One region of the Halomonas sp. TG39a genome, then DNA from elsewhere that is predicted to be linked to it. Evidence: predicted binding sites of a transcription regulator. Region 1 holds the regulator's gene; each other region holds the start of a gene.
The links. Region 1 encodes LexA, which represses DNA repair genes until DNA is damaged. Its sites were predicted from a motif close to TACTGTNTANNTANACAGTA; they were not measured.
Positions count from the first base shown of each region.

Region 1 (7,594 bases):
TAGTGCACACCGCCGTGAGGCGTTCGAAGCCTGCGATTTTATTATGGATTTCCTTAAAACCCAGGCGCCTTTCTGGAAGAAAGAGCACTCTACCCAGGGTGAGTACTGGGTCAAAGAGCGCCACTCTGATCAACAAGATGCGGCGCGTTGGCGTTGATGTTGGCCCAGCGCGAGCAACTCTTCTAACGATTGGCGGCGTTGTCCAGAATAATAGGATCTGGCATTTCGGCGGCCATGATTTGTAGGTGCACGTCGGGTAGGTGCTGCATATGCTCCGCCAGCCAGTGAACCAAGCGGGGCTGCAATGCCTGTCGCAAGTCGGCCAGCGTCTCTGCGGCAATCTCCTCAAGCTGATCATCCAGCCAATCGCTAAAGCTATCTTCATCCAGCGGGCTGGCCCCTGAGGCATCCAGCATCAAGCGGCCAATGCGCGCCCAGCCAGTGTCAGTCGCGGTCACTGGTAGCGCTAGGTACAAGCTGCCGCGACGGGCTTTATTGGCATCGTTCACCTCCAAGCCAGGGTGGGGCACGACGCTGTTTTGACTGACAATGCAGGGTGGCTGCGGATAGCGTGCTTCACAGTGCAATCCGTGGCTATCAAAACTGATCAGATCGCCGTTTACCGGCGTCAATGGGGCGCTAATACCTAGCTGCTTGGCAATGGCCTGGTGAGCCTGCTGATGGCGTGCTTCGCCATGCACCGGCATAAGATGCTTGGGCCTGACCCACTGATAGAGCTTGATCAGCTCATCCTGAGCAGGATGCCCTGTGGCGTGCAGTTCAGGGTGATTGAACTCGTCATAGATGCTGACACCTAGGTGCGCCAAACGCTTTTTAAGCTGCTCAATGGGTCGCTCATTGCCGGGAATGGCTTTGGCCGAGAAGATGACGTTATCGCCTGGCTGAAGATCCACATAGGGGTGACGGCCCTGGGCTAGGCGCTGTAACGCGGCGCGGGGCTCTCCCTGACTGCCGGTGGCGATAATCACCACTTCATCCGGGGGCAGGTAGCCAAGGTCGTGATTGGGCACCAGCGGCGGTAAATCATCCATATAGCCGAGCCCCCGCGCGACGCTGACCATGCGCTCCATGGAACGCCCCATCAAGCTGATACGACGGCCACATTGATGGGCTGCGCGTCCTATCGCTAACACCCGGGCAAGATTGCTCGCAAAGCAGGAGACCACCACCCGGCCCTGGCAGTTGCTGAGGGTTTTTGCCAGCGCACGGGCAACATCACCCTCGCTGCCTGAGTGGCCGGGCATGGGAGCGTTGGTGGAGTCGCCCACCACTAAATCCACTGGGGCGAGCGCCTTGAATTGGGTCGCGCTTATCGGCGTGCCGATGATCGGTTCAGGGTCGAGTTTCCAGTCGCCGGTATGTAAGACGCGGTAGCCACCGACGCTCATGATCAACGCACAGCTTTCGGGTATAGAGTGCGTTAACAGCAAATAACGCAGCGTGAACGGCCCGCTTTCCAGCGCCTCGCCAGGTTCAATAACATGGATGGCCGCGCTGCTAAGCTGATGCTCGGCAAACTTCAGTCGCAACAGCCCAGCCGCTAGCGGGGTGGCATAAATAGGGCAGTTCCACATCGGCCAAAGCCAGGCAGCTGCACCAATGTGGTCTTCATGGCCGTGGGTGATAAAGAGCGCTTTGGGCACGATCCCCAGTGCTTTCGGTGTATCGAGATTGGGTACCTGCAGTGGAGAGTTGGGAAGATCCTGACGGATCATCATGCCGCAATCGACGGCTATCCAGTGATCGTCGTAGCCGTATAGCGTTAGATTCATTCCAATCTCACCGCATCCCCCCAGCGGCAACATGCGCAGCGGTGGACGACGACGGGGACGAATTTGAACGCGTGGTGAATGCATCTGTTATGAAAAACCTAAAAAGTAGTGACTTAACTATACGGGAAGGCAGGGGCGGCTAACAATCTTCCATGCCCTTCCGATACACTATGCGACCTAAGCCGCTGGTTTGTCATAATTAACTTAGCAATAGGTCAAGAGTAGCTCACATGTCTCATTATTATCGTTTAGTGGTTTCCTGTCCTGACCGGGTGGGGATTGTTGCACGGGTATCGAGCTTTATTGCCCAGCAGGGCGGCTCCATTACCGAAGCCAGCCAGCACTCCGATTTAGAAACCGGCTGCTTTTTTATGCGCTACGAAATTCTGGCGGATTCGGTCGGTATGTCGGTGGAAGCCCTGCGCGCGGCGTTCGAGCCGGTGGCCAGCGAATTCAATATGCAGTGGTCCCTGGTGGATACCCAGCTGCGTCGGCGTGTGGTGCTGATGGTGTCGCGGGAGTCGCACTGCTTGGTCGATCTACTTTACCGCTGGCAGGCGGGTGAGCTGGATTGCGATATTGTCGGTGTTATCTCCAACCATGACGATATGCGTTCGCTGACCGAGTGGTACGGCATTCCTTACCACCACGTCCCGGTAGACCCCGAAAATAAGCAAGCGTCGTTTGCCAAGGTACAGGCCGAAATCGATAGCGCTCGCGCTGACTGCGTGGTGCTGGCGCGCTATATGCAAATACTGCCCCCCGAGCTGTGCGCGCGCTATGCGGGACGAGTGATCAATATTCATCACAGCTTTTTGCCCTCCTTTGCCGGGGCAAAACCCTACCACCAGGCATACCAGCGGGGCGTTAAGCTGATAGGTGCTACTTGCCACTACGTGACCGAGGAACTCGACGCAGGCCCCATCATCGAACAGGATATTCATCGCGTAAGCCACTGCCATACGCCCACTGACTTAGTACGTTTTGGCCGTGACGTTGAAAAAGCCGTACTTGCTCGCGGTTTGCGCTGGCACTTAGAGGATCGCGTGCTGGTCCACGGCAATAAGACAGTGGTCTTTAGTTAACCCTCATCAACCTGAGAGGCCGCCATGTCGTTTGCGCAAAGTGTATTAGCACCCTGGGCGCTGCTGCTCACCTGGCTACTCTCGTTAGCAGTGATCGCGTGGGCACTTTGGGGGCGGCCCTGGCAGGTGTTAATAGCGGATACCGCGCTTCAGCACCGCTGGCTGGGCGCCACGCTGGCGGTGATGCTGATGTGGCAGCTGCGTGCGCAGGCGGTTGATTGGCTAACGCTGCACCTTGTTTTCACGGTTTTAATGACACTCGTTTTTAAAGCGCCATTGGCGCTGATTAGCAACGTGCTGATTAATATCGCCATGGTGGTAATTGGGCGCAATGAATGGCTGCTGCTGGGGGCAAACGTGCTGGTTACCGGTGTCGTCCCGGCGGCCGTCATTGGCACGGTATGGCGGCTGGTAGATCGCCGCCTGCCGGATAACCTGATGGTGTTTTTGTTTGCCTGCGGCTTTTTTGGTGCGGCGCTGGCAACGCTGGGAGGAGGGCTGGCAGCGGTGCTGCTGATCATCGTTGCGGGGACTGACCCTGAGGCGATTTATCTCGCCCAGGAGTATGCGCGCTTCTTACCGCTGTTAATGCCTTCAGAGGCGTTTATCACCGGCATGCTGCTGAGTATTCTGCTGGTTTATCACCCCCATTGGGTGGCCACCTTCAATGACCACCGCTATATCGATCTGCAGTAGGGATGGCCAGGGCGGCGACTAGCCGAGTGCCTGGCCGTTGCCGCCACGAATCACACCAACGCCGACGCCTTCGATATCGAGCGACTGGGAGCGCAGGTCGATTTCAATGGGCGCAAAGTCAGGGTTCTCGGCAAATAGCGTCACTTGGTGGCCCTGGCGCTTGAAGCGTTTAACCGTTACTTCATCCTCTAGGCGTGCCACTACAATCTGGCCATCGCGTACCCGGTCGGTACGGTGAACTGCCAATAAATCCCCTTCCAAAATGCCAATATCCTTCATCGAAAGGCCGCGCACGCGCAGCAGGTAGTCGGCTTTGGGGGTAAAGTACTCGGCTGGTAGCGGGCAGTAACGGTCAATATGTTCAGCGGCCAAAATGGGGCTGCCTGCGGCCACTTCACCGATCACGGGTAGGCCCGTTGGCAGCGTTTCAACGTTGGCTGCGGGTAAGGCGGTGGCAGCACTCTCCATGACTTCTTGCGGTTCCTGGTTGGGCAGGCGGATACCGCGAGAAGTGTTGCGAATAATGCGAATAACGCCTTTGCGTTCCAGCGCGCGCAGGTGCTCTTCGGCCGCGTTGGGGGAGCGGAAGCCAAGCGCCTTGGCAATTTCGGCGCGGGTAGGAGGGTAGCCAAATTCGCCCATCGTTTTAACGATAAAATCGAACACGTGCTGTTGGCGAGCGGTTAGCGGACGCGACATACCAGACTCCATAAATAGTGAATAGACAGTAACAAATTAAATGGCAACTTAATCAATCAGTGGTTAAGTATACAGTATGTTCCTCTGTCCAGTATATGCCTTGTCAGTGGCTATCTTCGATGTCTATGCAATTTTTCTAATCGTTTGAAACTAAGCTTCTGCTTATTTAACGGGCTGTATTTTGTTAATAAATCAAGCGTTGAGACCGCCATGGTTATGGCATAGTATTTTGCTATGTTTTAAACACCTGTTTCCCTGGAGAGCGACATGGCTCAATCTGATACGGTGACCCGTATACTCGATACTGCCGAGGTGCTGTTTGCAGAGCGGGGTTTTGCCGAAACTTCGCTGCGCAACATCACTAGCAAAGCGCGCGTCAATTTAGCCGCTGTGAATTACCATTTTGGCTCCAAAAAAGCCTTGATTCAGGCCGTCTTTGCCCGCTATTTGGACCCCTTCACCCAGCGTTTTCACACCGCCCTTGATGAGCTGGAAGGACAGCATGCTGGGCGGGTTATTGAGCTTGAAACCCTGCTCGAAACCATGGCAACCACCGTTCTTGCAGTGCCCGCTGAACGCAATAGTTTAAAAGTGTTTATGCGCTTGCTCGGCCTTGCCTACAGCCAGGCACAGGGGCATCTTAGGCGCTATATCCAGCAAGAGTATGGCGATGTGTTTACCCGCTTCACCGAGCTGGTGCGACAAGCCACGCCGGACCTACCTGACGCGGAGCGCTTTTGGCGGCTACACTTTATGCTTGGCACGGTAATATTTACCCTGTCCGGCCTTGATGCACTGCGTGATATCGCTGAAAAAGATTATCACGAACAGGTTTCAGTACGTGATTTAGTCAAGCGATTGCTGCCGGTCGTTGTGGCGGCCATGAATGCACCGTTACCGCTCGCCCTTGAAGAAGCCAAGCCAGAAGAAGGAAAACATGCGAACGCCTACGCTAGCTGAGCTACCCCCGGCTGAGAATATCTGGCTGGAGATTGATACTACCCAGCAGCTGCTGCGCTGCTGGCGAGGGCCGAAAGTGCTCCATGAGTGTGCGATCTCATCCGCTGCCGCCGGTGTCGGGGAGCGTAATGGTAGTGGTAAAACCCCCTACGGCTGGCACTATGTGCGCGCCGCCATTGGCGGTGATATGCCCGACAACGCAGTGTTTCGAGGCCGCCGCTGGACAGGCGAGACGTTTTCATCCGCGCTAGCCGAAGCGCATCCAGAGCGTGACTGGATTTTGACCCGCATTCTGTGGCTTTGCGGATTAGAAAAGGGCGTGAACCGCGGCGGTCAGGTGGACTCGCAACGGCGCTATATATACCTGCACGGCACACCGCCTGACGAACCCATGGGCGTTGCGGCCTCCCACGGCTGCATTCGTTTACGTAATAGTGATTTGCTAACCCTCTTTGCGCTCGCGTTACCGGGCACCCCGGTTTGGTTGCACGGCGGACGGCAATCCTTTGATTGATAAGTTTTTGACACCGCTAGACGATCGTCTAGAATCATCGCCCCTTTTCATGGACCTATCACGATGACTCAACCGTTAGGCCCGGTCATGCTTGACCTTGAAGGCCCAAAATTGACGGCGGCAGAAAAACGCCTGTTGCTGGAACCGACGGTAGGGGGCGTTATTCTATTTGCCCGCAATGTCGAAAATGGCTACCAGGTGCGCCAGCTGTGCAGCGATATTCGCCGCGTGCGGGCTGATTTACTGCTCGCAGTGGATCAGGAGGGCGGTCGCGTTCAGCGTATTAAAGAGGGCTTAACACGCCTGCCTGCCATGGCGCGTATCGGCGAGTGCTACCGCGCTTCCCCGGAAGACGGTCTGGCGTTAGCCAAGGACGCCGGTTGGCTGTTGGGGATGGAGATGGCCGCCTGCGGGCTGGATCTTAGTTTCGCTCCGGTATTGGATGTTGAGAGCGGCCTCTCCAGCGTTATTGGTGACCGCAGTTTTAGCAGTGATCCCCAGCACGTGGCCCAGCTGGGCAGCGCCTTTATTCAAGGGCTTCACGATGCCGGTATGGCCGCAGTGGGCAAGCACTTCCCCGGCCATGGTGGGGTGGCGGCGGACTCCCATGTTGCCCTACCGATAGACGGTCGCCCGCTAGACGTGATTAAACAGCACGATCTTGTGCCCTTTACCCAGTTAGCCTCGCAGTTAGATGGGGTCATGCCTGCGCATGTTATTTACTCCGCTTTCGATACACGCCCCGCAGGATTTTCACCCAATTGGTTGGGTATGTTACGGGAGTCGCTAGGCTTCAAAGGCTGCATTTTTTCTGATGATCTGAGTATGGCGGGCGCCCACGAAGCGGGCGAACCCAAGGCGCGTGCCCAAGCCGCGCTCGCAGCAGGCTGCGATATGCTGCTGGTGTGTAATGACCGAGCCGCCGCGCTTGAGGTCATGGAGGCGTGCCAAGGGATCAATAACAAGCGCCCCGCCAAGTTGCGCTATAGCCGCGCGCGGCCAGACCTGGATGCACTGAGTGCGCTGGGACGTTGGCGGCGTGCCCACGCTAAGTTGGAAGCGCTGGCGGATAAGCCCAAGCCCAGCGCTGAATAAATCGCTTGCTCAAATAAATGAAGCTTTTCACCCGCGTGGAGTTGGTAGATGTCAAAGCTGGATAAAGAAGCCTTAGAGTCGTTGGACTCGATGCGCGAACTAATGGATAACGCCGACTGCTTAATTTCGCAGCAAGAAGTAGAGCGGGCGCTTGACCGCATGGCAGAAGCTATCACCCGAGATTTAGGCGATAAACTGCCGGTGTTTTACTGCGTGATGAATGGCGGCTTAATTACCACGGGGCACCTGCTGACCCGCTTGGGCTTCCCGCTGGAAGTGGATTATCTGCATGCCACTCGCTACCGCAACGAGCTACGTGGCGGCGAGCTATTTTGGCGGGTTTCTCCGGAAGTGCCGATGGCCGGTCGTCATGTTGTTATCGTCGACGATATTTTGGATGAAGGCGCGACCCTGGCGGCGATTTTGGCCTACTGTGAAGAAGCCCAGGCCGCCAGTGTTACCACGGCGGTGCTGGTGGATAAACAACACAACCGCAAAGCAGTGCCCGGTTTAAAAGCTGACTACTGCAGCCTGGAAGTGGCCGACCGCTATGTGTTTGGCTTTGGCATGGATTACAAAGGCTACTGGCGCAACGCACCGGGAATTTTTGCCCCCAAGGGCATGTGATCCGCTGAGGGCTTGTGGTGATGTTTTAGGCTTAGCGGGGCGAGAAGCGCCTCGCTAAGCCGGTTTCGGCAATCATTCGTGTGGAAATCTCCTCGACCGAGAAGCGTGTCGCATCAATATAGGGA
Region 1 covers NZ_JQLV01000001.1:2,154,610-2,162,203, reverse strand. Annotated here, with positions in the region: gene moaE (molybdopterin synthase catalytic subunit MoaE) at 1-157, shown strand, start outside; gene U738_RS09600 (ribonuclease J) at 183-1,793, opposite strand; gene purU (formyltetrahydrofolate deformylase) at 2,024-2,878, shown strand; gene U738_RS09590 (energy-coupling factor ABC transporter permease) at 2,903-3,574, shown strand; gene lexA (transcriptional repressor LexA) at 3,593-4,273, opposite strand; gene U738_RS09580 (TetR/AcrR family transcriptional regulator) at 4,541-5,233, shown strand; gene U738_RS09575 (L,D-transpeptidase) at 5,211-5,747, shown strand; gene nagZ (beta-N-acetylhexosaminidase) at 5,811-6,842, shown strand; gene U738_RS09565 (hypoxanthine-guanine phosphoribosyltransferase) at 6,891-7,469, shown strand; gene ppsR (posphoenolpyruvate synthetase regulatory kinase/phosphorylase PpsR) at 7,501-7,594, opposite strand, start outside.

Region 2 (7,594 bases), 270 kb from region 1:
ACGATACCTTGAGCCTGGCCGCAGCAGATGTGGGTATCGCGCCACTAAGTGCCAGCGAAACCGCCCGGGAGGGGGCTGCTGCCCAGCTTATGGCACCAGGAATTGGCGGGGTAGTGAAACTGCTTGGCATTGCCCAACGCACCCGGCGCATCATGGCTCAAAACCTGTTCTTTTCAGCGCTGTATAATACTCTGGCGCTCGGTTTGGTGGTCGTGATGGCAATACCCCCGCTAATCGCGGTGCTCGCCATGGCAGCAAGCTCGCTGACAGTTACCCTTAACGCTGCACGATTAGCCTGGGCTGAGCCGGATTAAGAGGGCTAACTAAATGAAGAGAGCTAAATGGAATAGCCAAGTGCCTGTTTAAGCCGCTCTGCATTGGTAGCCACCCAACGTGGATCAATCGCGCCCCAATTACGTATCTGGTAGCGGCCAATGTTGTGGCGCTCGCCGTCATCTTTAGTAAATACACACTCGATATCCAACTCGGCCAGGGAGGCGATCGTATCCTGGGCGGTGCGCCGGGGCATACCGGTGGCCTCGATCAACGCAGGCACGCTGGCAGCACCTTGTTCGATCAAATGGGCGACGTATAAACGGCGGTAAAAACTTGATTTGGTTTTGCTAAGAGCGGGCATTGGGCTTCCTTTTCAGCTAATTGTTGCATATGCCGCTTAGCTTAAATGAATAAATCCTGCTGCGCTCGTGGCGGGCGAAAATCCCGTGTATTCAAGCCCTGCTCGGTGCGATCCTGCATGTTCCACTGGCGGCTGGCACGGGCAAAGCGCTGGGCGATTAAATCCGCAAATACCCCTTCACCGCGAAAGCGCTTACCAAACTTGGCATCGTACGCCTTACCGCCACGGCACTGACGTATTAGGCTCATCACTTTCGCAGCGCGCTCTGGGTAGTGTGCTTCTAACCACGCTTCAAAAAGCGGCGCCACTTCATAGGGTAAGCGCAGTAGCATCCAGGCGGCAGTGCGCGCCCCTGCACGGCTGGCAGCTTCCAAAAGGTTTTCGATTTCATGATCCGTCAGTCCCGGAATAACTGGCGAAATCAGCGTACCTACGGGAATGCCCGCGGTATTCAGTTCCCGAATGGCTCGTAAGCGCGCCTGGGGAGATGCCGCCCGCGGCTCTAATGTGCGTTTCAAGTTGGCATCCAGGCTAGTCAAACTAACAAATACGCGCACCAGCCGGTGCTCAGCCATTTCGGCCAGGAGTTCTAAATCGCGCAGCACTAAGGTGCTTTTGGTCACTAGCGTTACCGGGTGGCGACACTTCAGTAGCAGCTCAAGTAACTGCCGAGTGGTTTGATGTTTGGCTTCAAGCGGTTGGTAGCAGTCGGTGTTGCCGGAAAGGTTGATGGGGCGGCACACATAGTTGGGATGACAAAGCTCTTCAGTTAACCGCTCCACTAAACCGCTGCGGGCAATCAATTTGGTTTCAAAATCCAACCCCGGCGACAAATCCCAGTAGGCGTGGGAGGGGCGGGCATAGCAGTAAACGCAGCCGTGCTCACAGCCACGATACGGGTTTAGTGATCGATCAAAGGGTAAATCCGGCGATTTGTTCCAGGAGAGTGCGCTTTTGCTGACTTCCTCACGTACTTCGGTGGCGATAGTGGTGGATGTTTCCTCCCGCCACCAACCGTCGTCTTCCGCATTGCTTTGGGTGGGCGCAAAACGGTTATGCGGATCGTACGTTGCCCCGCGACCTTTACGCACGGCTGACGCATGAGACGCTTGTTCGGGAGTCGTCATTGGCCACCTCACCTCTAAATGCTATTGATGTATGCATATGGTTATATATACAGTATATGGCGTTTATAAAAAGACGCAAGCAGAGGGGTAGGAGCTTAAATGCTAAATTCGGGGGATGAACAGACGCTCCGTTATTTCATACTCTTAACTAGGGCCTGTTGGCGTTTCACTCACGGCCACGCTGGCGCCCATATTGAAAGAGGCGATATGACCTATGGAGCTGCAACCACATTTTGAGCTGATGGCATCCTATAACCAGTGGATGAACACCAAGGTATACGATGCTGCCAGCAGGCTGACGACCGCTGAGCTTAGCGAAGAGCGTGGCGCTTTCTTCGGTTCGATTTTTGGCACGCTAAATCATGTTGTGGTCGCCGATACCATTTGGCTTAAGCGGTTTGCAGCGCATCCCGCGTCTAGCGCAAGAACGCTTGCGGTAATAGTCGACCTCCCTACGCCACAGCGGCTTGATGAATTGATGTTTGATGACTTGGAAGGCCTGAAAGCGCATCGCCGATGGCTTGATACTGTAATTATTAACTGGGTGGGCGCGCTAACTGATGACGATTTGAGTACCACGCTGAGTTATCACAACACAAAAGGAGTGGCCTCAAAACGACGCTACTCAAGCCTGATTCTCCACTTCTTCAATCACCAAACCCACCATCGCGGACAGGTATCTACTTTATTCTACCAAGCCGGGGTGGACATTGGTGTCACCGATCTGCTGGCGCTGATTCCGGACGAAGCATCAATATGATGTTTAACCACCTTATATGGTGGAAAACGGTGAAGGGAGAAAGGCCATGCATATTAGATATATGTATACTGAAGATCATTGATAGCGGTCACTTACATTGAAAGGTTTCACATTAATTAAGACGGTTGCGAGCACTAGATGATCAAGCTAGAAAAACTTGATGCAGCGGATGTGGCTGAAGTGCGCAACATCGCGGTGCGCGATGATCAGGTGAAATTTGTGGGGACCGCTAAGGAGTTTCTCACTGATCGACATGAAGCGACGCATCTGCATGTGATTAAGCACGATGACCAGTTGGTAGGATGCTTCAAAATCGATATAGCCTACGCTGATGACTATGATTTTTGTACGGAAGGCAGCATAGGCCTACGCGCGTTTTTCATTGACGCCAAGCAGCAGGGTAGAGGGCTTGGGACGTTGGCGGTAAAAGCGCTGTTTCCCTACCTAAAAGAAAACTATGCGAATTATCCCCGAATCTACCTGACGGTGAACGCCAAGAACCCTGCGGCTCACACCTGTTACCAAAAGGCGGGCTTCCATGAAACAGGTGAGCACTACCTGGGCGGGGCTGCGGGGCCTCAACATATAATGTATTGGGACCTCCAGTGATCAGAACGTTTACCCCAAGCGATAGTGAGTCAGTTCTGACTTACTAGTTCGTTGATGTTATGTAGCTTGACGTATAAGGGCGAGCATAAACGCCTTGGTTTTCTCAAACCAAGGCGTTCTTTTTTCTACCCGGTTAGCAAGCTAGCCTAGCGCTTCTTCTTCGCGGGTTTCTTACCGGCACTGGCTGGTGCGCTTTCCTTCTCACCGCTACCGCCATTAGGGAAGTGCGCACGCACCAGTTCCAGCAGACCTTGCGTTGAGGCGTCGAAGTCGGCGGCGTTGGTGTCGATGCGCTCGCTGATTTCACCGGCGATGCGCTTGCCGAGCTGTACGCCCCACTGGTCAAAGGAGTTGATGTTCCAGATGACCCCTTGCACGAACACCTTATGCTCGTAGAGCGCGATCAGCGCACCCAGGTTTTTCGGCGTTAGTTCGTCCAGCAGCAGTGTGCTTGATGGTCGGTTGCCGGGGCAGCTGTAGGGGTCGTGTTGGCTAAGCTCTTTGCTGTCCCCCTGGCTGCCTTCCATAAAGGCGTTGGCCTGGGCGAGCATATTGGTGAGCAGTGCGAAGTGGTGGTCTTCAACGCCGGGCTCGGGCTTAAGCGAAGCAATAAAGTCGATAGGTACGTAGCGCGTGCCCTGGTGCAGCAACTGGAAGAAAGCGTGCTGGCCGTTGGAGCCGGTCTGGCCCCAGACAATCGGGCCGGTTTTGTAATTCACCGGGTGACCGAAAATATCCACCGATTTACCGTTAGACTCCATATCCAGCTGCTGCAGGAAAGAGGGTAGTTGGTTCAGCGCCTGGTCGTAGGGCACGATGGCTTGGGTTTCGGCGCCAATAAAGTTGATGTACCAAATACCAATCAGCGCCATCAGTACCGGCATATTCTCGGAGAAGGGCGCGTTGATGAAATGGTTATCCATCTCGTGAGCGCCCTCCAGCAGCTCAATAAAGCCCTCAAAACCGATCGAAAGCGCGATCGGCAGACCGATCGACGACCACATGGAGTAGCGCCCGCCCACCCAGGCCCAGAATTCGAACACGTTCTCTTCGCGAATGCCGAATTCCATGGCCGCTTTGCGGTTGGTGGAGGCGGCAATAAAGTGCGCGCCCACGTCGGCGTCTTCACCAGCGTTCTCCAGGAACCAGCGCCGCGCGGTTTTGGCGTTTAGCAGTGTCTCCTGGGTAGAGAAGGTCTTGGTGGAGACGATAAACAGCGTGGTGGCGGGGTCGAGGCGCGAAAGTACCTTCTGAATATGGGTGCCGTCCACGTTGGAGACGAAGTGGAAGTGCAACTCCGGGTGGCGATATTTGAGCAGCGCGCGAACCGCCATATTGGGCCCAAGATCCGAGCCGCCAATACCGATATTGACCACGTCTTTAATGCGTTTGCCGCTGTAGCCTTTCCACTCACCGCTGCGCACCGCTTCGGAGAACAGCTTGATCTGCTCGCGAGTGCGGGTGATCTCCGGCATCACGTCTTCGCCGTCAACATACACCGGCTCATCGCCTAAGTGGCGCAGGGCAGTGTGCAGTACCGGGCGGTTCTCCGTCACGTTGATAATATCGCCGGAGAACATCTGTGCTCGGCGCTGTACCAGCGCGGAGTGGTCGGCTAGCTCGATCAGCTTGTTAAGCACTTCATCGGAGACATGGTGCTTGGAGTAGTCAAGAAACAGGCCGCCCACCCGTAAGCTCATTTTCTCAAAGCGCTGCGGGTCATTAGTGAAATAGTCACGAATGCGGTCATTAGCGGTTTTGTCGCGTAGGCGGTCAAGCGCCTGCCAGGTAACACTGCGAGTGAGCTGAAACATAGGGCGATCCGTTTGTTATAGATGAATTGGGTGATCAGAATCGAAAAAGTATATGTAAAAATACTACATAAAAAACGGCAGATAGTAGAGGGTATTTGTGATCTGAAAAGGGTTAACTGCGTAAAACTACCAACTTTTTTTGAGGGACAGTTGTGAGGGCAGGGCAGGCGCTATGCCTACCCTTCACGTTTAACTAAAAGATGTTAAGTGGCAACGGCGACTTGGGCCGCGCCGCGTTTGATAAACGCATAACCTAACCCTGTTACCAGTGAGCCTGCCACAATAGCGCCAAGATAGAGCAGCGCTGGGGTGATGGCGTTGGGAATCAACAGTACGAAGATGCCACCATGGGGCGCCATCAATTTAGCACCCACCAGCATAGAGAGCGCGCCTGTTAGCGCCCCGCCAGCGATACAGGCCGGAATCACCCGTAGCGGGTCTTTCGCCGCAAAGGGAATCGCGCCTTCACTGATAAAGCAGAGGCCAAGTACAAACGACGCCTTACCTGCTTCGCGCTCCGGTGCAGAGAACTTGTTGCGCGCTACAAAGCTGGCAATCCCCATACCAATGGCAGGTACCATCCCCGCCGCCATAATCGCCGCCATGGGGCCGTAGGTTTCAGAGGCCAGCAGGCCCACGCCAAAGGTGTACGCGGCTTTGTTGACCGGGCCGCCCAGATCGAAACACATCATCGCGCCCAGCAGAATACCTAATAGCACCGCGTTGGTGGAGCCCATGGATTCCAGGAAGCTGGTCAGGGCATTCAGCAGCGCCGCGACCGGTTCGCCAATCACGTAGATCATGGTCAGGCCGGTGACCAAGCTAGCGACCAGCGGAATAATCAGAATCGGTTTGAGTGACTCAACGCTGGAGGGCAGTTTGACGTAGCGTGTTACCGCCAGGGCCACATAGCCCGCCAGGAAACCCGCCAAAATACCGCCGATAAAGCCGGAGCCGATATTGGCCGCTAGCATGCCGCCAATCATACCCGGCGCGATACCGGGGCGGTCGGCGATGGAGTAGGCGATGTAGCCGGCCAGTACGGGAATCATCAGGGCGAAGGCGGTGCCGCCACCGATCTGCATCAGCGCGGCAGCCAGGGTGCCTTCCTGCTCAAAGGCTTCAATGCCGAACACAAAGGAGAGCGCAATCAGCAGGCCGCCCGCCACCACCATCGGCAGCATAAAGGAAACGCCGGTGAGCAGGTGCTTATAAACGCCTTTCTCTTTGACGCTCTTATTAGCGCCGCCCGCACTGTTGCTGCCACTCTCTATAGCGGCCTCGCTGAGCGCGGCTTCAAGTGTAGGGCGGGGCTTTTTCAGCGCGTTGCCGGTCGAGGTGCGGTAGATGCGCTTGCCTGCGAACCGCGTCGGGTCAACGTCGATATCGCAGGCCAGCACGACCACATCGGCGTCGGCGATCTCTTCTTCCGTCAGCTGATCTTGGGCGCCTACCGAGCCTTGGGTTTCCACGCGAATGGCGTGGCCCATGGCTTTGCCTGCTTCCGCTAGCGCTTCGGCAGCCATAAAGGTGTGGGCCACGCCGGTGGGGCAGGCGGTGACGGCGACGATTTTCTTACCACCGGCGCTGGTGGGAACGGGAGATGCGGAGGCTGCCGGGGCGCTATAAATCGGCGCTTCTCGCTTAGCCTTGGCCAGAAAATCGCTGGGGTCGGGGAGGGCGCTGGCAATCGGTGCTTGGAATAGGCGCTTGCCTTCAAAACGCTCTGGGGCCGGTACATGGTCGGCGGCGACCACGATTAAGTCGGCGTTGGCAACCTGTTCGGCGGTCGCGGCTTGCAGCGGGGCGACTTCGCCGTGCATTTCCACGTGCACCGTCCAACCTTGGCGCTGGGCGGCTTGTTCCAGGCGCTTAGCCGCGAGGAAGGTGGTCGCCATGCCGCTGGGGCAGGCGGTAATCAGAATAATATTCATAGCGTGGCTCCCTCGGTGATGGTGTCATCAAGACGCCGTATCCGGGTGTGTTGTTGGAGTGAATCGAAATCGGCTGCATGGGGATTGCCCACACCCACGTGGCGCACTGCTTCGGCAGACAGCGCCGTGGCGAAGCGAAGGGTGTGCTCGGGGGCATGGCCACTCAGCAGGCCGTGGAGGATGCCAGCGAAAAACGTATCGCCAGCGCAAACGGTATTGGTCGCGGTCACCTTGGGCGGTGTCGCGTGCCAGGCGCCCTGGGCGCTGACCCATAGCACTCCTTCGGCGCCCGCTGAAATCAATGCATTGGCGATGCCGCTTTCATGCAAGCGCTTGGCAGCATTCAAACGTGCATCGGAAGACGTCATGTCTTCGCCCGACCATTCGGCCAGTTCGCTTTCATTGGGCTTCACCCCTGCAGGGTGGGTCGCTATCGCGGCGTTGAGTGCTGGGCCGCTGGTGTCCACCCACAGCGGCACGCCGCTGGCGTTTAAGTGGCTTAACAGTTCGCTGAAATCTTCCAGCGAGAGCCCTGGGGGCAAGCTGCCCGCCACTACGACAGCATGCGGGGGCGTGGCACTGGCCAGCTTGGCATTCAGGGTGTCGATCAACGCCTGCCAATGCTCGGCATCTATCGGCATACCGGGGCCGTTAATGTCGGTAACACGGCCGCTCTGTTCCGCAATTTTGGCATTAATGCGAGTTTCACCCGG
Region 2 covers NZ_JQLV01000001.1:2,427,276-2,434,869, reverse strand. Annotated here, with positions in the region: gene U738_RS10895 (heavy metal translocating P-type ATPase) at 1-314, shown strand, start outside; gene U738_RS10890 (winged helix-turn-helix domain-containing protein) at 338-637, opposite strand; gene U738_RS10885 (PA0069 family radical SAM protein) at 679-1,764, opposite strand; gene U738_RS10880 (DinB family protein) at 1,979-2,524, shown strand; gene U738_RS10875 (GNAT family N-acetyltransferase) at 2,663-3,133, shown strand; gene pgi (glucose-6-phosphate isomerase) at 3,280-4,947, opposite strand; gene U738_RS10865 (PTS fructose-like transporter subunit IIB) at 5,151-6,881, opposite strand; gene pfkB (1-phosphofructokinase) at 6,878-7,594, opposite strand, start outside.
Region 2: the regulator LexA is predicted to act here: its motif matches at 1,800-1,819, upstream of U738_RS10885 (PA0069 family radical SAM protein).

Region 3 (7,594 bases), 1.1 Mb from region 1:
GCGACATCTTACGCTGCTCATCCGGTATTTGAGTCATCAGTTCATTTAACCGCTCATAGGCACCGCGCGCGCCTACAAAACCTTTCCAGCCACCGATCATTTGGTCGATCGGCGCAAGCGCACGGCCCATCAAGATAGAACCGGCAATCATCATGCCGGGGGTCATTTCCCCCCTTAGCACCAGTAGCGCACCCAAGCCTAAAATTAAAGATTGAAAGAACAGGCGCATAACTTTGGAGGTATTGGTTAGCGCTCCAGCGCGATCACTCGCCTGGGACTGCTTGGACAAAAACTCATGGTGACGCTTCGACCAGCGCCCCATAATGCCCGGCAACATGCCCATGGCATGCAGCACCTCGGCATTGCGCAGATTAGAGTTGGCAAGATTTTGCGCCTGAATATGTTCGCTATTGGCTTCTGCCAATAGCCTTTTGGTCGACTTCTCGTTGGCAATCGCTAGTGTTAGCAAAATCAACCCAGCACAGGTAGCAAATACCCCAAGCCAAGGGTGAAATAGAAAGAGTACGCCGAGATAAACAGGCACCCAAGGGGCATCAAAAAAAGCAAACAGGCCATTCCCGGTTAGAAACTGGCGCAAGCTGGTCAAGTCACTGAGAGGTTGTGCGCTTTGACTGCCCTGAACCACCAAGCTACGGCGGAACATCGCGCTATAAAGCCGCTCGTTAATACTGGTGTCTAACCGATTGCCAACGCGCACCAATATGCGTGAGCGCACCAGCTCTAACCCTCCCATGATCATAAAAAAGAACACGACGACAAGGGTAAGCATTAATAACGTGTCTAGACTTTGGGTGGTGAGCACACGGTCATACACTTGCAGCATGTACATTGGCGGCACAAGCATCAGTAAGTTAACAAACATACTGAAAAAACCCACCGAAAAAAATGAACCTTTACAATCTTTTAATGCACGCTGCAAATCGGTTTTTTCTTGTTGTTTTGCCATGGCGAGCCTCCCTTAAATCAATAAGACGCTAAGCACGTAACAATATGTTACACACATTAACAGAAACGCCTCTACAGAGTGTAGAGGCGTTAGTGATAAAGGGTATTTTTGGTATTTAAGTACTAGTTTCGTTACTCATAAACCGGCAGCCGCGCGCAAACTTCGGCTACTTTATCTAACACCTGGGCTTCGATGGCGCTGGTGTCTTCGCCTTTGGCCAGTACATCGAGAATGTCACAGATCCAGCCAGCTAGCTCGGTACACTCCTGCTCACTGAAGCCGCGCGTGGTCACTGCCGGCGTGCCAATGCGCAGGCCGGAGGTGACAAACGGGCTTTGCGGGTCATTAGGCACGGCATTCTTGTTGACGGTGATGTGGGCACGCCCCAGTGCAGCATCGGCATCCTTACCGGTTACGCCCTGTTTGATCAGCGAGAGCAGGAAGAGGTGGTCTTCGGTGCCGCCGGAAACAATGTCGTAACCGCGATCGATAAACACCTTAGCCATAGCCTTGGCGTTTTTAACCACCTGCTGCTGGTAGGTTTTAAACTCCGGCGCCATGGCTTCTTTGAAGCAGATAGCTTTAGCCGCGATAACATGCATCAACGGGCCGCCCTGACCACCGGGGAAAACCGCTGATTGCAGCTTTTTCTCAATCTCAGCGTCGTTTTCTGCCGAGAGAATCACACCGCTGCGGGGGCCGCGTAGGGTTTTGTGGGTGGTGGAGGTAACCACGTGGGCATAGGGCAAGGGACTGGGGTAGACGCCCGCCGCGACCAAACCAGATACATGGGCCATATCAACAAGTAAGTAAGCGCCCACTTCATCGGCGATTTCACGGAACTTGGCCCAATCAATAATTTGCGAGTAGGCAGAAAAACCAGCGATGATCATTTTGGGCTTATGTTCACGAGCAAGCTGAGCCACCTGGTCGTAATCGATCAGTTCTTGATCGTTCAAACCGTACTGAATGGCGTTATAGTGCTTACCCGAAAAGTTGGGCTTGGCTCCGTGGGTCAGGTGGCCGCCCGCGTCCAGACTCATACCCAAAATGGTATCGCCGGGCTTGACCAGCGCCTGGAATACCGCGCTGTTAGCCTGTGACCCGGAGTGCGGCTGAACGTTAACATAGGTAGCGCCGAACAGCTTTTTGGCGTAATCAATGGCCAGGTTTTCAGCAATATCGACGAACTCGCAGCCGCCGTAGTAGCGCTTTCCGGGGTAGCCTTCGGCGTACTTATTAGTCAGTTGGCTGCCCTGGGCTTCGAGTACGCGGGGGCTAGCATAGTTTTCGGAAGCGATCAGTTCGATGTGGGCTTCCTGGCGTGCCACTTCTTTCTGCATGGCATCAAACAGCACATCATCAAATCCGGCAATTGTCATATCGCGGCTGAACATCGGCGGGAACCTCGTAACGAGAAAGGGTCATCATGGAAGAAGCGAGGACGCTATCATAACGCAGCCTGACGCGACTTTCATCGCATCCGCGTCAGGTCGTACATGAACGTGCTTCATGTTGTTCTGTTCACTAAATGCTGACCAAATGGATAACTAGGCTGCCTTATCTCGCAATCCTTCAATGTCACCGCGTGCGTCCCTGCGGATGTCATTGAGCAGAGCAAAGCAGTTTCATCCCCCGATCATTTGCATTTTCCTTCGCCCTAAAAAATACTGTATATTTATACAATATTTTAAAATCAGGATGCCGACGATGCCGGGCCAGTCAGCTCACTTTATCTCCGCCTTGCCGTTAACTTCCCAGCCACTGCCTTACTTAACCTTTTTGGGCCGCGCTGGCTTCAGCGGTTTTCCTTCGCCTGCGCAGGATTACGAGCCATGCACGCTGGATCTCAATACAAGGCTGGTTAAAAACCCCACCGCGACCTTTTATGTCACTGCCACCGGCGACAGCATGGAAGGTTGGGGGATTTTTGAGGGCGATCTGCTGATTGTTGATCGCAGTATTGAACCGCGCCTAGGACATATTTTGATCGCTATGCTGGAGGGCGAGGCATTAATTAAACGCTACGCGCTTTATCGGGGCTCACCCCATCTATGTTCGAGCCACCCAAACTACCCGCCGCTGCTTCTTGAAGGCAGCGACTGCCAGCTATGGGGCGTGGTACGCGCGGTGGTGCATGAGTACTTACGTTGAACAAGCTACTGACGTTGACTGAGGGGTGGCGATGATCGGATTAGTCGATGCCAACAACTTTTATGTCAGCTGCGAGCGGGTTTTTCAGCCCAAGCTGGAAGGTAGACCTGTCGGCGTGATGTCAAACAACGACGGCTGTGTAATCGCCCGCTCAACGGAGTTGAAAGCGCTGGATATCCCTATGGGAACGCCAGCTTTCAAGCTTGAAGGACTGCGTCAGCGCGGCGATATTCACCTGCTGTCATCTAACTACGAGCTCTACGGCGATATGTCGGCACGGCTGGCCCAACTGCTACGCGATGCCTGCCCTGCGGTCGCGCCCTATTCAATCGATGAGATGTTCGTCTACTTGGAAGGTTTCACCACAGCACAATGTGCGGCGCTAGGGCAACGCCTGCGCCAGCTTATTCGCCGCCACTTGGGTCTGCCGGTGTGTGTGGGGCTGGCACCCACTCATACGCTCGCCAAACTGGCCAATCATCTTGCCAAGCAAGACCCTCGCTACCAAGGCGTTTGCTTGCTCAATGGGCAGGATCACACCACTGAGGCATTGCTCAAACGTACGGCGGTAGGCAGCGTATGGGGCGTCGGCCATCGGCTTGCCGAGCGTTTAGCGATTGGCGGCGTGACTACTGCTTGGGACTTGCGTGAAAGCGACGAAAAGCAGCTGCGCAAGGGCTTCTCGGTGGTACTGGCACGTACCGCGCTCGAGCTGCGCGGCACGCCTTGTATGGAGATGAACGCGCTGGAGCAACCGCGCCAACGCATTATGACCTCGCGCTCCTTCGGCCAACCCACCGGCGTTTTTGCAGAAGTACATAATGCCCTGCGCCGCCACGCCCAGCGCAGCGCTGAAAAACTGCGCGAACAGCAGAGTCTGGCCCGTGCGGTAATGGTGTTTCTGCATACCAACCGCCACCGCCGCGACCAGTTGCAGTATTTCCCGCAGGCGCTAATCCCCCTGCCCTCACCTAGCGACGACACCCGAGTGATCCTTGACGCCGTTCGCCAAGGGCTTGAGCAGATTTATCGTCCTCGCTACCGGTTTATGAAGGCTGGCGTGATGCTGCTGGATTTGGTGGACGCTGAGCAGCATCAACTTTCGTTGCTACATCCGCCCACACGGAATCGTCATCCGTTTTTGATGGCAACGGTGGATCAGATTAACCAGCGCATGGGGCAAGGCACGATCAGCTTTGGCATGACGAACGCACCTGCCGCCTGGCAGTTACGCTGCGCCCATCGCTCAGACCGCTATACCACGCGCTGGGATGAGCTGATGAAAGTGGGCACTCACCCCGGCGCTACCCAAGCGTGTACTTCGCGAACAGAACCGCTACCCTAAGGCGTCAATTGCGTAGGAAACGCTGTTTTTATGACCCTCTCTCGGCCAGATAAAGAGTACGCCCCAGCCCCTGGCCTAGCGCAGCGCTGGGCTAGTCGCTATGTACAGGGCTATTTACGCCGCCACCCGGCACTTGATTCCCCTGACCCGCAGGCCCTGAAGCGCGCACGGCGCTGGATCATCGCCTGGGCAGCGCTCGCTGGTTTGATTTCCGGCACGCTGATTGGCAGCGCCGAATGGTGGATGCGTGAGTTTGCCACTAGCCCCTGGGAAGCCATGAGCCTTAGAGAGCAACTTCCCTACTGGGCCGGCTATCTGGCCGTTGCAGGCTGTGTTACCGCGCTGGAAATCGGCTTTTTATACTGGAATGCGCTGCGCGGTGTGGCGAATATTACCCGTTTGGCGGGCTTACGTTACGGTCAAACAGACGCGTTGGAACCCGATATTCAGCTGACCGTTCACGGCGTTTCCCGGTCGGCATTGGAGTACCCCAGCCCTGGTAGTCTTATTTATGGCGTAGACCCCCACGCCTACCTGCATGGCTGGAAGCTAACACTTAGAGCGCTACTTTATCGCTTAAAAATCAGCTTAAGCAGCTTTCTACTGCGTTTACTGCTGCGTCGGTTATTGGGACGACTGACGCTGCGCGGCTTTCTACCCGTATTAACCGGCCCGCTATACGCCGTGTGGAACGCCTGGATTGCGGCACGGATTATTCAAGAAGCTTATCTGCAGGCGCGAGGCCCCGCCCTGGTTAAGCACTTGATGGAAACACTGACGGACAGCGACGCACACACCCGCCGTCTGGTAGCCCAGGGGGTCGGCGAGCTTATTATGCGCAACCAGCACCCTCATCCCAACTTGGTGCTGCTGTTGGCTCGCCTGCTGAATAGCCTGCCTGAAAAACCTCCGGCGATTGACATTGATTGGCCAACTGCTCTACAGGGCTATGCGCAACTGACGGGCGAGTCACGTAAAACATTGCTGAATACGCTGACCCAGGTGACGCTACTTAGCGGCACCTATCGAGGTTCACGCAAGCGATTTTTAACAGAGGTGTTTGCGACCTGCCAAACGCCGCTGTGCAGCGATGAGGTAAAAGCTCAGCAGCAGCGTTTGTTATCGGGACAGGTGCCGTAACGTATTACGCTGCCCTCAGCGCGTGACGCAGCCGTGGGCTGAGGGTTTCGCCAATCGCTGCCATGACGACTAGAATCACCAGCAGCCAGGGCCAGTGAGCGGCAAATGAAACCTGATAGATCCCCAGCGCGTCGACGAAAATCACCACAATCCCCAACGGGCTAACGTAGCGCACCATGGTCAGCCATAGCGCATAAGGCAAGGGGGCAAGCCCTAGCTCGTCACGGAAAGTGCTACTTTTCAGCACAAACCCAGCCAACACCACCGTGCCCAAGCCACCCAGCGGCATCATCCAGCGTGAGGTTAAATAATCCAGCCAATCAAAGAAATGCTTACCGCCCAGTGTCCAGTCCGCGCCCAGGTTAAACGACAGCATCGCCAGTGTGCTAATCAACCACAGCACAATACCGGTGCCCCAGGCGGCTGCCGGACGCGAGATACCTTTGTTGTCGCACAGCCAGGAAACCGTGGCTTCGACCATAGAGATCGAAGAGGTCAGCGCTGCCATAGAGAGCATCAGGAAGAAGAGAATGCCAAACAGGGTGCCCAGCGGCATCGCCTGGAAAGCCAGCGGCAGGCTCATAAAAATTAGCCCAGGGCCTTCGCCGGGGTTCATACCGTTAGCAAAAATCACCGGGAAGATCGCCAGCCCCGCCATCAAGGCAACGACGGTATCCGCTACTGCCACACTGACCGTGGTGCGGCCAATTGAGGCGTCTTTGGGTAAGTAGCTGCCGTAGGTCAGAATCGCCCCGGAGGCCAGCGAGAGAGTAAAAAATGCATGGCCCAGCGCTGCTAGCATGCCCTCGCTAGAGAGGCTTCCCGCATTGAACGAAAACAGGAAGTTCACCGCTGCGCCAAAACCACCTGAGAAAATGCCAAAACCGATCAGCACGACCAGCATGATCACCAGCCCCGGCATCATCCAACTAACGCTTTTCTCGATACCCTTTTGCACGCCCTTGCCCACAATCAGCATAGTAACCAGCGTAACGAGAGTGCTCCAGAAACCGAGGTTCAGCGGGTTGGCGTTATTGGCCCCAAACACGGCGGCCATCTCATCCACGCTGGTGCCCGCGAGGCCACCAGTCAGCATCTTCCATAGGTACGAGAACGACCATCCCGCTACCACCACGTAAAACGACAGAATCATAAAGCCGCACAGCATGGCCATCCAGCCAACCAGCGACCACGCCGACGATCGGCCAGACTCGTTGACCACACGGCGAATGGCGTCCACCGGACTGCCGCGGCCACGCCGTCCAAAGGCGATTTCTGCCATCATTACCGGCACACCGACAGCAAAGATGCACGCTAGATAAACCAATACGAAGGCGCCGCCGCCGAACTCCCCGGTCATGTAGGGGAATTTCCAAATATTGCCCAGCCCCACCGCGGAACCGGTGGCTGCCAACATAAAGCCCCAGCGGCCTAGCCACTGAGTGCGAGGTTGCCTAGAAGAGGTCATTTGCCCAGTTATCCTGTCTGAAAAAGGCGCCTATCCTAGAGGATTTCGTGGGCAATGCCCACTGGACCCCAGTTCCTAGGTGTAGACGCTAGCTTTGGCAGCGGCATCCAAACGCTGGGCAGTTTGGTCTACCTTACGCAAGCAGGCCAGCAGCACCGCGCCGAGGGTCACAAAGCCGCCCGCAAGCCAAAGCCCAACGCCATAATGGCCAGAGGCTTCCGCCAACATACCGGTTAACGCCGGGGCGCATATTTGAGCGGCACCGTATGCCAGCGTCATCTGCCCCATTAACCGCGCAGGGCTTGAAGGATAGAGCCTGCCTGCCATGGTCAGCACCAGACTGACGCAGCCAAGAAAGGTGCCACCGTAGAGCACAGCGCTTAACAGCACCACCGCGGCATTGGCGGTAATAGCCGGCAGCACTATGCCCACCACTTGAATCGCCATGGCGATAATCAGCGCCCCTAGGTAGCCCACCCGACGAGCAACTAAATCCCATAGCATGACCGCAGGTGCGGCG
Region 3 covers NZ_JQLV01000001.1:1,039,298-1,046,891, reverse strand. Annotated here, with positions in the region: gene U738_RS04615 (type I secretion system permease/ATPase) at 1-967, opposite strand, end outside; gene glyA (serine hydroxymethyltransferase) at 1,099-2,364, opposite strand; gene U738_RS04605 (LexA family protein) at 2,678-3,121, shown strand; gene U738_RS04600 (Y-family DNA polymerase) at 3,153-4,466, shown strand; gene U738_RS04595 (LBF_2804 family protein) at 4,497-5,606, shown strand; gene U738_RS04590 (sodium-dependent transporter) at 5,611-7,074, opposite strand; gene U738_RS04585 (YbfB/YjiJ family MFS transporter) at 7,150-7,594, opposite strand, start outside.
Region 3: the regulator LexA is predicted to act here: its motif matches at 2,636-2,655, upstream of U738_RS04605 (LexA family protein).

Region 4 (7,594 bases), 1.7 Mb from region 1:
GTGGGTGGCAAACAGCGTTAGCGCACGCCCTTTGGCCAAATGTTCGGCGCTTGCCCAGGCCAGCGACAAGCCGTCAAAGGTGCTGGTGCCACGGCCAATTTCATCCATCAGGATCAAGCTTTGCTGGGTGGCATTGTGGAGAATATTAGCCGTTTCGGTCATCTCGACCATAAAGGTAGAGCGGCCGCCCGCCAAGTCATCCGATGAGCCAATGCGGGTGAATATTCGATCCAGCGGGCCGATCTCGGCGGCGTCAGCGGGCACAAAGCTACCGCAATGGGCCAGTAGGGCGATTAGCGCCGTCTGGCGCATATAGGTCGACTTACCGCCCATATTGGGGCCGGTAATAATCAGCATATGCTGGTCAGGGTTGAGCGTCACGTCGTTGGGTACGAAGGGCGTCTCGCTCACCTGCTCCACTACCGGGTGGCGCCCAGCGTTAATTTGAATGCCTGTGGATTCACTTAGCGTTGGGCGTACCCAGTTCAACGCCTCGGCGCGTTCAGCAAAGGCGCACAGTACGTCCAGCTCGGCTAGCGCTTGAGAGGTGCTTTGTAGCGCGTGAAGGCTGTTGTTAAGGTCGCCCAGCAGTTGGTCGTAAAGCCATTTTTCGCGAGTGAGCGCACGAGATTTGGCCGATAGCGCCTTATCCTCAAACTCTTTGAGCTCAGGAATAATAAACCGCTCGGCATTTTTCAGCGTCTGGCGTCGAATATAGTCGGCAGGCGCCTGCTGGGCTTGTGAACGCGGTAGTTCGATAAAGTAGCCGTGTACGCGGTTGTAGCCCACTTTGAGATTGGCAAGGCCGGTGCGCTCACGCTCGCGAATCTCTAGCTGAATCAGGTAGTCGCCGGCGTTCTCTGCCATGCCACGATGCTCATCGAGCTCGGCGTCAAAGCCATCGGCAATCACTCCGCCATCGCGAATCACCACCGGTGGGTTCTCCACCAGCGCACGGCTGAGCATATCGGCCATTTCCGGGTAGGGGCGAATATGCGGGCGCAGGTTGTCCAAAGCGCTGCCGCTCTCTACCTCGCTAAGCTGCTGTTCCAGTTCAGGCAGCGTTACCAGCGCATCGCGCAGCCGCGCCAAATCCCGCGGGCGAGCGCTATACAGTGCCACTCGGGCCAGGATGCGCTCCACATCGCCTACATCGCTTAACGTCTCGCGCAGCGGCATATAGGCTGCGTCCAGGCTTAACAGCGCCACACCCGCATGACGGGCCTGGACGATCTCACGTTGTCGCAGTGGGCGATTAAGCCAACGTTTGAGTAAGCGTGAGCCCATGGCGGTGGTGCAGGTATCCAGCACGCTGGCCAGGGTGTTATCGCTACTGCCACCCAGATTAATGTCGATTTCCAGATTGCGGCGACTGGCGGCGTCAATCACCACCGCGTCGTCGCGGTTCTCAACACTGATGGCGGTCACGTGGGGTAGGCGTGAGCGCTGGGTGTCCCGGGCGTAATCGATCAGCACCCCGGCAGCAATGAGCGCAGTAGTTAAATGCGCGCAGCCAAAGCCGCGTAAATCCTGCACTTCAAACTGGTCGCATAGGCTGCGGGTGGCGCTTTCCAGGTCAAACAGCCACTCACCCTGACGGCGCAGGCTGCGTTTTTGTGACCAGGCATCGGGTAGCGTCAGGCTTTCGGGCACCAGCAGCTCCGCGGGGGAGAGGCGAGTAAGCTCGGCGAGCATCTCGGCTTCGCTCTCCACTTCCAGCACGTTAAAACGCCCGCTGGAGAGCTCTAGCCAGGCAAGCCCCCAGCTCTCTTTACCGGGGGAGACTGACACCAGTACGTTGTCGCGGCGGGCATCAAGCAGCGCTTCATCGTGGAGCGTGCCGGGGGTGACGATCCGCACCACCTGACGATCAACGGGGCCCTTGCTGGTAGCGGGGTCGCCAATCTGTTCGCAGATGGCCACCGACTCGCCGCCAGCGACCAGGCGGGCTAGATAGCCTTCAGCGCTGTGGTAGGGTACACCCGCCATGGGGATCGGCTTACCCCCCGACTGGCCGCGCTGGGTAAGGGTAATATCCAGCAGCGCGGCGGCGCGCTTGGCGTCGTCGAAAAACAGTTCGTAAAAATCACCCATGCGGTAAAACAGCAGCACCTCGGGGTGCTCGCGTTTGATCTTTAAATACTGGGTGATCATTGGCGTGTTGGGGGGAATGGCCTGTGACATGGGCGTCCTGATTGAGCGTGGCGTAAGCCATCTCGGCTTACGGCATTGGCAATTTCTTTAAGCAAGCTAAACGCAGTATTCTACGCTGAACAGACGACTTACTTGAAGGAGCGACGATAGTGCCCAGCGAAACTAGCCTGAAAAACCTTGATTTAAACCTGTTGGCTCAGCGGCTGGGGCGGCTTTGTAAGCAGTTGGATGTGGAAGTGACTGCTGCTGAATCATGCACCGGGGGCGGTATTGCCAGTGCCATTACCGGGGTGGCGGGGAGTTCTGCTTATTTTACGACGGGCTATGTCACCTACGCGAATGGCGCCAAGACGCGCTTATTAGGGGTGCCTGAGGCCACGCTCGCCGAACATGGTGCGGTAAGTAAAGCGGTGGTTAATGCCATGGTGGCGGGCGCCTGTCGTGAAAGTGGCGCGGGCTTGGCCGTTGCCGTTAGCGGCGTGGCCGGGCCGGATGGCGGCAGTGCTGAGAAACCCGTGGGGACGGTTTGGTTGGCCTGGGGAGATACCGCTGCCCAGGAGGCCGAATGTTTCCACTTCCCTGGTGACCGCCAGTCGGTGCGCGAGCAGGCCGTACGTCAGGCCTTGGTAGGGCTGGTGGCGCGCCTGAATGAGCGCGAGAAGGCGAGCAAGACAAACCCGTCGTAAGCAAAAGGTCCTTACGAAAAAAGGCCCTTATGAAAATAGATGAGAGAAAGCGCGATCAAGGATTTGTTTACGGCGTAATCTTTGGCATACTACTGGCTAATTATACAGCTTGTTATGAGGAATCTCTGAATGGCTCAGGATGACAACCGCACTAAAGCGCTAAACGCTGCACTCACCCAAATTGACCGTCAGTTCGGCAAGGGCACCGTTATGCGTCTCGGCGACGCGCCGCGTGTCGTCATGCCGTCGGTTTCCACCGGTTCATTGGGTCTTGATATCGCACTTGGCATCGGCGGGCTGCCGTTTGGCCGAGTGGCAGAAATTTTTGGTCCGGAGTCCTCGGGTAAAACGACACTGACCCTTTCGGTGATTGCGCAAGCGCAAAAGCAAGGCAAAGTGTGTGCCTTCGTGGATGCCGAGCATGCGCTTGACCCCAGCTACGCAGAAAAGCTGGGCGTCAACCTGGATGATCTACTGATTTCCCAGCCGGACACTGGCGAGCAGGCGCTGGAAATTACCGACATGCTGGTACGCTCCGGCGGTGTTGACGTGATTGTTATCGACTCGGTCGCAGCTCTAACGCCGCGCGCTGAAATCGAAGGCGAAATGGGTGATTCCCACGTTGGCCTACAGGCGCGTTTGATGTCTCAGGCACTGCGTAAAATCACCGGTAATATCAAAAACGCCAATTGCCTGGTGATCTTCATCAACCAGATCCGCATGAAGATCGGCGTTATGTTCGGTAGCCCCGAAACCACCACTGGTGGTAACGCGCTGAAGTTCTATGCCAGCGTGCGTCTGGATATTCGTCGTACCGGCTCGGTGAAAGTGGGTGATGAAGTCACCGGTAACGAAACCCGCGTGAAAGTAGTCAAAAACAAGGTAGCACCACCATTCCGTCAGGCTGAATTCCAGATTCTTTACGGCAAGGGTATCTACCATGCCGGTGAGGTCATCGACCTGGGTGTGCAGTGCAATCTGGTTGATAAAGCCGGTGCCTGGTACAGCTATAAAGGTAAGAAAATCGGTCAGGGTAAAGCCAACTCAGCGCTTTACCTGGAAGAGCACCCGGAGATTATGCTCGAAATAGAAACGCAGATTCGTGAGCAGCTCTTGGCCAAGCCTGATCCTAAAAAGGAGAAGGAAGATGCGCCTGCCGAAGCAGCGGCAGAATTGGATGCGGGTGATGACGATCTGCTTTAAGACGATATTCACTAAGCTAATGCTAGCTAAGATAAGCTGATGGCATTCACCTCCCAGCGCGATGCCACGCCCCGTGACATCGCTATTGGCTTGTTGGCTCGGCGCGAATACTCCCGCGCCGAGCTTGCCCAACGGCTAAAGAAGAAATCCTTCGACGACGACGCTATTGATGAGTGCCTAGACGCTCTGATCGAACAAGGTCTGCAGTCTGACGCTCGCTTTGCGGCCAGTTTCGTCCGTTCACGTATTCTGCGTGGGCAGGGCGTGATCCGTATTAAAGGCGAGCTGCGCCAGCGCGGCGTTGACCAGGAAACCCTCAATAGTGCATTTGAAGAGGTAGAGGAGGGTGAGCAGATCGACTGGTTTGAGCTGGCCCGGGAAACCCTGGCGCGGCGCTTCGATAGCCCCGGTGAGACACCCAAAGAGCGCGCCAGGCGGGAGCGTTTTCTCGCCAGCCGCGGCTTCGATTTTGAGCAGATCCGCTACGCGCTCTCCTGTCTGTAATACGTTTTCTCCAGCCGGTAAAACATCCCCCCTCTTACATTTCTAGTAGCGCTCTAATACGCTGGTCGATCTGGTTGTTCTCATCGTTGTTGCCCTTCTGTCGCGAGTTGTTTGCCTTTCTGCCACTAAGTGCGGCTTTAGTCGTTTGACAACTGCGCTATAATGGCTGCTTTGCGACCCCTGAGGGTAGCGGCAACAGCGCCCTGGGACATCACGCTTTCTTGTTACGGATACCCTATGAAAAGCGCAGAGATTAGACAGGCCTTTCTCACCTTCTTCGAAGAGCAGGGGCATACTATTGTGCCCACTAGCTCCTTAGTGCCGGGCAACGACCCGACGCTGCTGTTTACCAATGCCGGCATGGTGCCGTTTAAAGATGTGTTTCTAGGCCGCGACCCGCGCCCCTACGTGCGCGCCACCTCTGCGCAGCGCTGCGTGCGGGCGGGCGGCAAGCATAACGATTTGGACAACGTCGGCTATACCGCGCGTCACCACACCTTCTTTGAAATGCTGGGCAACTTCAGCTTTGGTGACTACTTCAAGCGCGATGCTATTCGCTTTGCCTGGGTATTTCTGACCGAAACGCTGGGTCTGCCTAAAGACAAACTGTGGGTAACGGTGCATATCAGCGATGACGAAGCCGAACGCATCTGGAAAGATGAGATCGGCATCGATCCCGAGCGTTTTTCCAAGCTGGATGAAGATAACTTCTGGCAGATGGGCGACACCGGCCCCTGCGGCCCCAGTTCAGAAATCTTCTTCGATCATGGTCCAGAGGTTTGGGGTGGCCCGCCGGGCAGCCCGGAAGAGGATGGCGACCGCTATATCGAAATCTGGAACCTGGTCTTCATGCAGTTTGACCGCGATGCTGCCGGCACGCTCAACCCGCTGCCCAAGCCCTCTATCGATACCGGTATGGGGCTGGAGCGGGTCGCCGCTGTGATGCAGGGCGTGCACTCTAACTACGAAATCGACCTGTTCCAGAACCTGCTGCAGGCTGCGGCTAAGGCGACAGGACACCCTGATACCGCTACGCCCTCACTGCGCGTGATTGCTGACCATATCCGCTCCTGCGCCTTCCTGATTGTCGATGGTGTGCTGCCTTCCAACGAAGGGCGCGGTTATGTGCTGCGTCGAATCATTCGCCGTGCAATTCGCCATGGCCACAAGCTGGGCGCGGTTGAGCCGTTCTTCCATAAGCTGGTCGAGGCGCTGGACGCTGAGATGGGCGATGCCTATCCGGAACTGCGTGAAGCGAGCGATCAAATTGCCCGCGTGCTGCTAAAAGAAGAAGAGCAGTTTGCGCGTACTCTGGATCACGGTATGGGGCTATTGAACGCGGCCCTGGCGGAGTTGGACGGCAAGGTGCTGCCGGGTGAAACCGTCTTCAAGCTTTACGATACCTACGGCTTTCCGTTCGATCTCACCGCCGATGTGTGCCGTGAACGTGGCGTTACCCTGGACGAAGAGGGCTTTCAGCAGGCCTTGGAGGCTCAGCGTGAGCGTGCACGGGCGGCTAGCCAGTTTGGCGCCGACTACAGCGCCTCTATTGAGTTGGAGGGCGAAACAGCCTTTACCGGCTACGACCGCTTGGAAGATCAAGCCAAGGTAACGGCGCTGGTCGACAGCGAAGGCAACGAGCTGGCCGCCTTGGAAGCAGGTCAAAAAGGCGTCGTGGTGCTAGACCGTACGCCGTTTTACGGCGAGTCAGGTGGTCAGGTGGGCGATACCGGCTATCTGTATGTCGACGGCGGCCGTTTCCAGGTCACCGATACCCAGAAGCAGAGTGGGCATCACCTTCACCAGGGCATAATGGTTGAAGGCTCGCTAAGTGTCGGAGCCAGCGTGCGCGGCGAAGTGGACGCCAGTCTGCGTACCGCCACCCTCCGCAACCACTCGGCCACCCACCTGCTGCACAAAGCGCTGCGTATGGTGCTGGGCGATCACGTACAGCAGAAAGGCTCGCTGGTGAATGCCGAGCGCCTGCGCTTCGACTTTAGCCATTTCGAACCGATGACCGCCGAGCAGCTGGCGGAGGTCGAACGGCTGGTTAACGAGCAGATTTTGGCCAATGCGCCGACCAAAACCGAGCAGATGAGCCTGGACCAGGCCAAAGCCAAGGGCGCTGCGGCACTGTTTGAGGCCAAATACGCCGACAACGTGCGCGTGCTGACCATTGGCGCCGACGACTTCTCTATTGAGTTGTGCGGTGGAACCCATGTGGCGCGTAGCGGCGATATTGGCTGTTGCCATGTGATAAGCGAAGTAGGCATTGCTTCCGGCGTGCGCCGTATCGAAGCAATCACCGGCGAAAATGCGCTGGCCTACTTCCGCGAGCAGGAAGCCCGCCTTGAGCGCCTTGGCGAACGTTTGAAGACCAAGCCAGAGCAGCTTGAAGCGCGGGTAGAATCACTGGTTGAGCGTAACCGGAGCCTGGAAAAAGAGCTTGAGCAGCTTAAGGCCAAATTGGCCAGCGCTGCGGGTAGCGACATGCTGAGTCAGGTGCAGGAGATCAACGGCGTTAAGCTGCTGGCAACGCAGCTGGATGGCGTGTCAGGCAAAGATCTACGCGGCGTCCTTGATCAGCTTAAGAACAAGCTCAGCTCCGGGGTGATTATCCTTGGCGTTGCCGACCAGGCGGCGGGCAAGGTGAGCCTGATCGCTGGGGTCACCCAGGATCTGACTGGCCGTGTGAAAGCCGGTGAGCTGGTTAACCATGTCGCCTCTCAGGTAGGCGGTAAGGGCGGAGGCCGTCCTGATATGGCCCAAGCGGGAGGTAGTCAACCCGACGCCTTGCCGGATGCGTTGAAGAGCGTACCGGCATGGTTGGAAAACGTTCTTAGCTAAACCTTAAGGCCGGTGGCATTATTGCTACCGGCCTTATTATTTATTTAAAACTTATAACACTTTCACCCTCCATTCCCGAACGCATAGGAAAAACGGCATATGGCACTATACGTACAGAAGTTCGGCGGCACTTCGGTGGGCTCTGTCGAGCGTATCAAGGCCGTAGCGGAAAAGGTTAAGGGTTTCCGCGACCAGGGCCA
Region 4 covers NZ_JQLV01000001.1:419,928-427,521, forward strand. Annotated here, with positions in the region: gene mutS (DNA mismatch repair protein MutS) at 1-2,184, opposite strand, end outside; gene U738_RS01940 (CinA family protein) at 2,301-2,840, shown strand; gene recA (recombinase RecA) at 2,970-4,043, shown strand; gene U738_RS01950 (regulatory protein RecX) at 4,083-4,547, shown strand; gene alaS (alanine--tRNA ligase) at 4,785-7,394, shown strand; gene U738_RS01960 (aspartate kinase) at 7,494-7,594, shown strand, end outside.
Region 4: the regulator LexA is predicted to act here: its motif matches at 2,931-2,950, upstream of recA (recombinase RecA).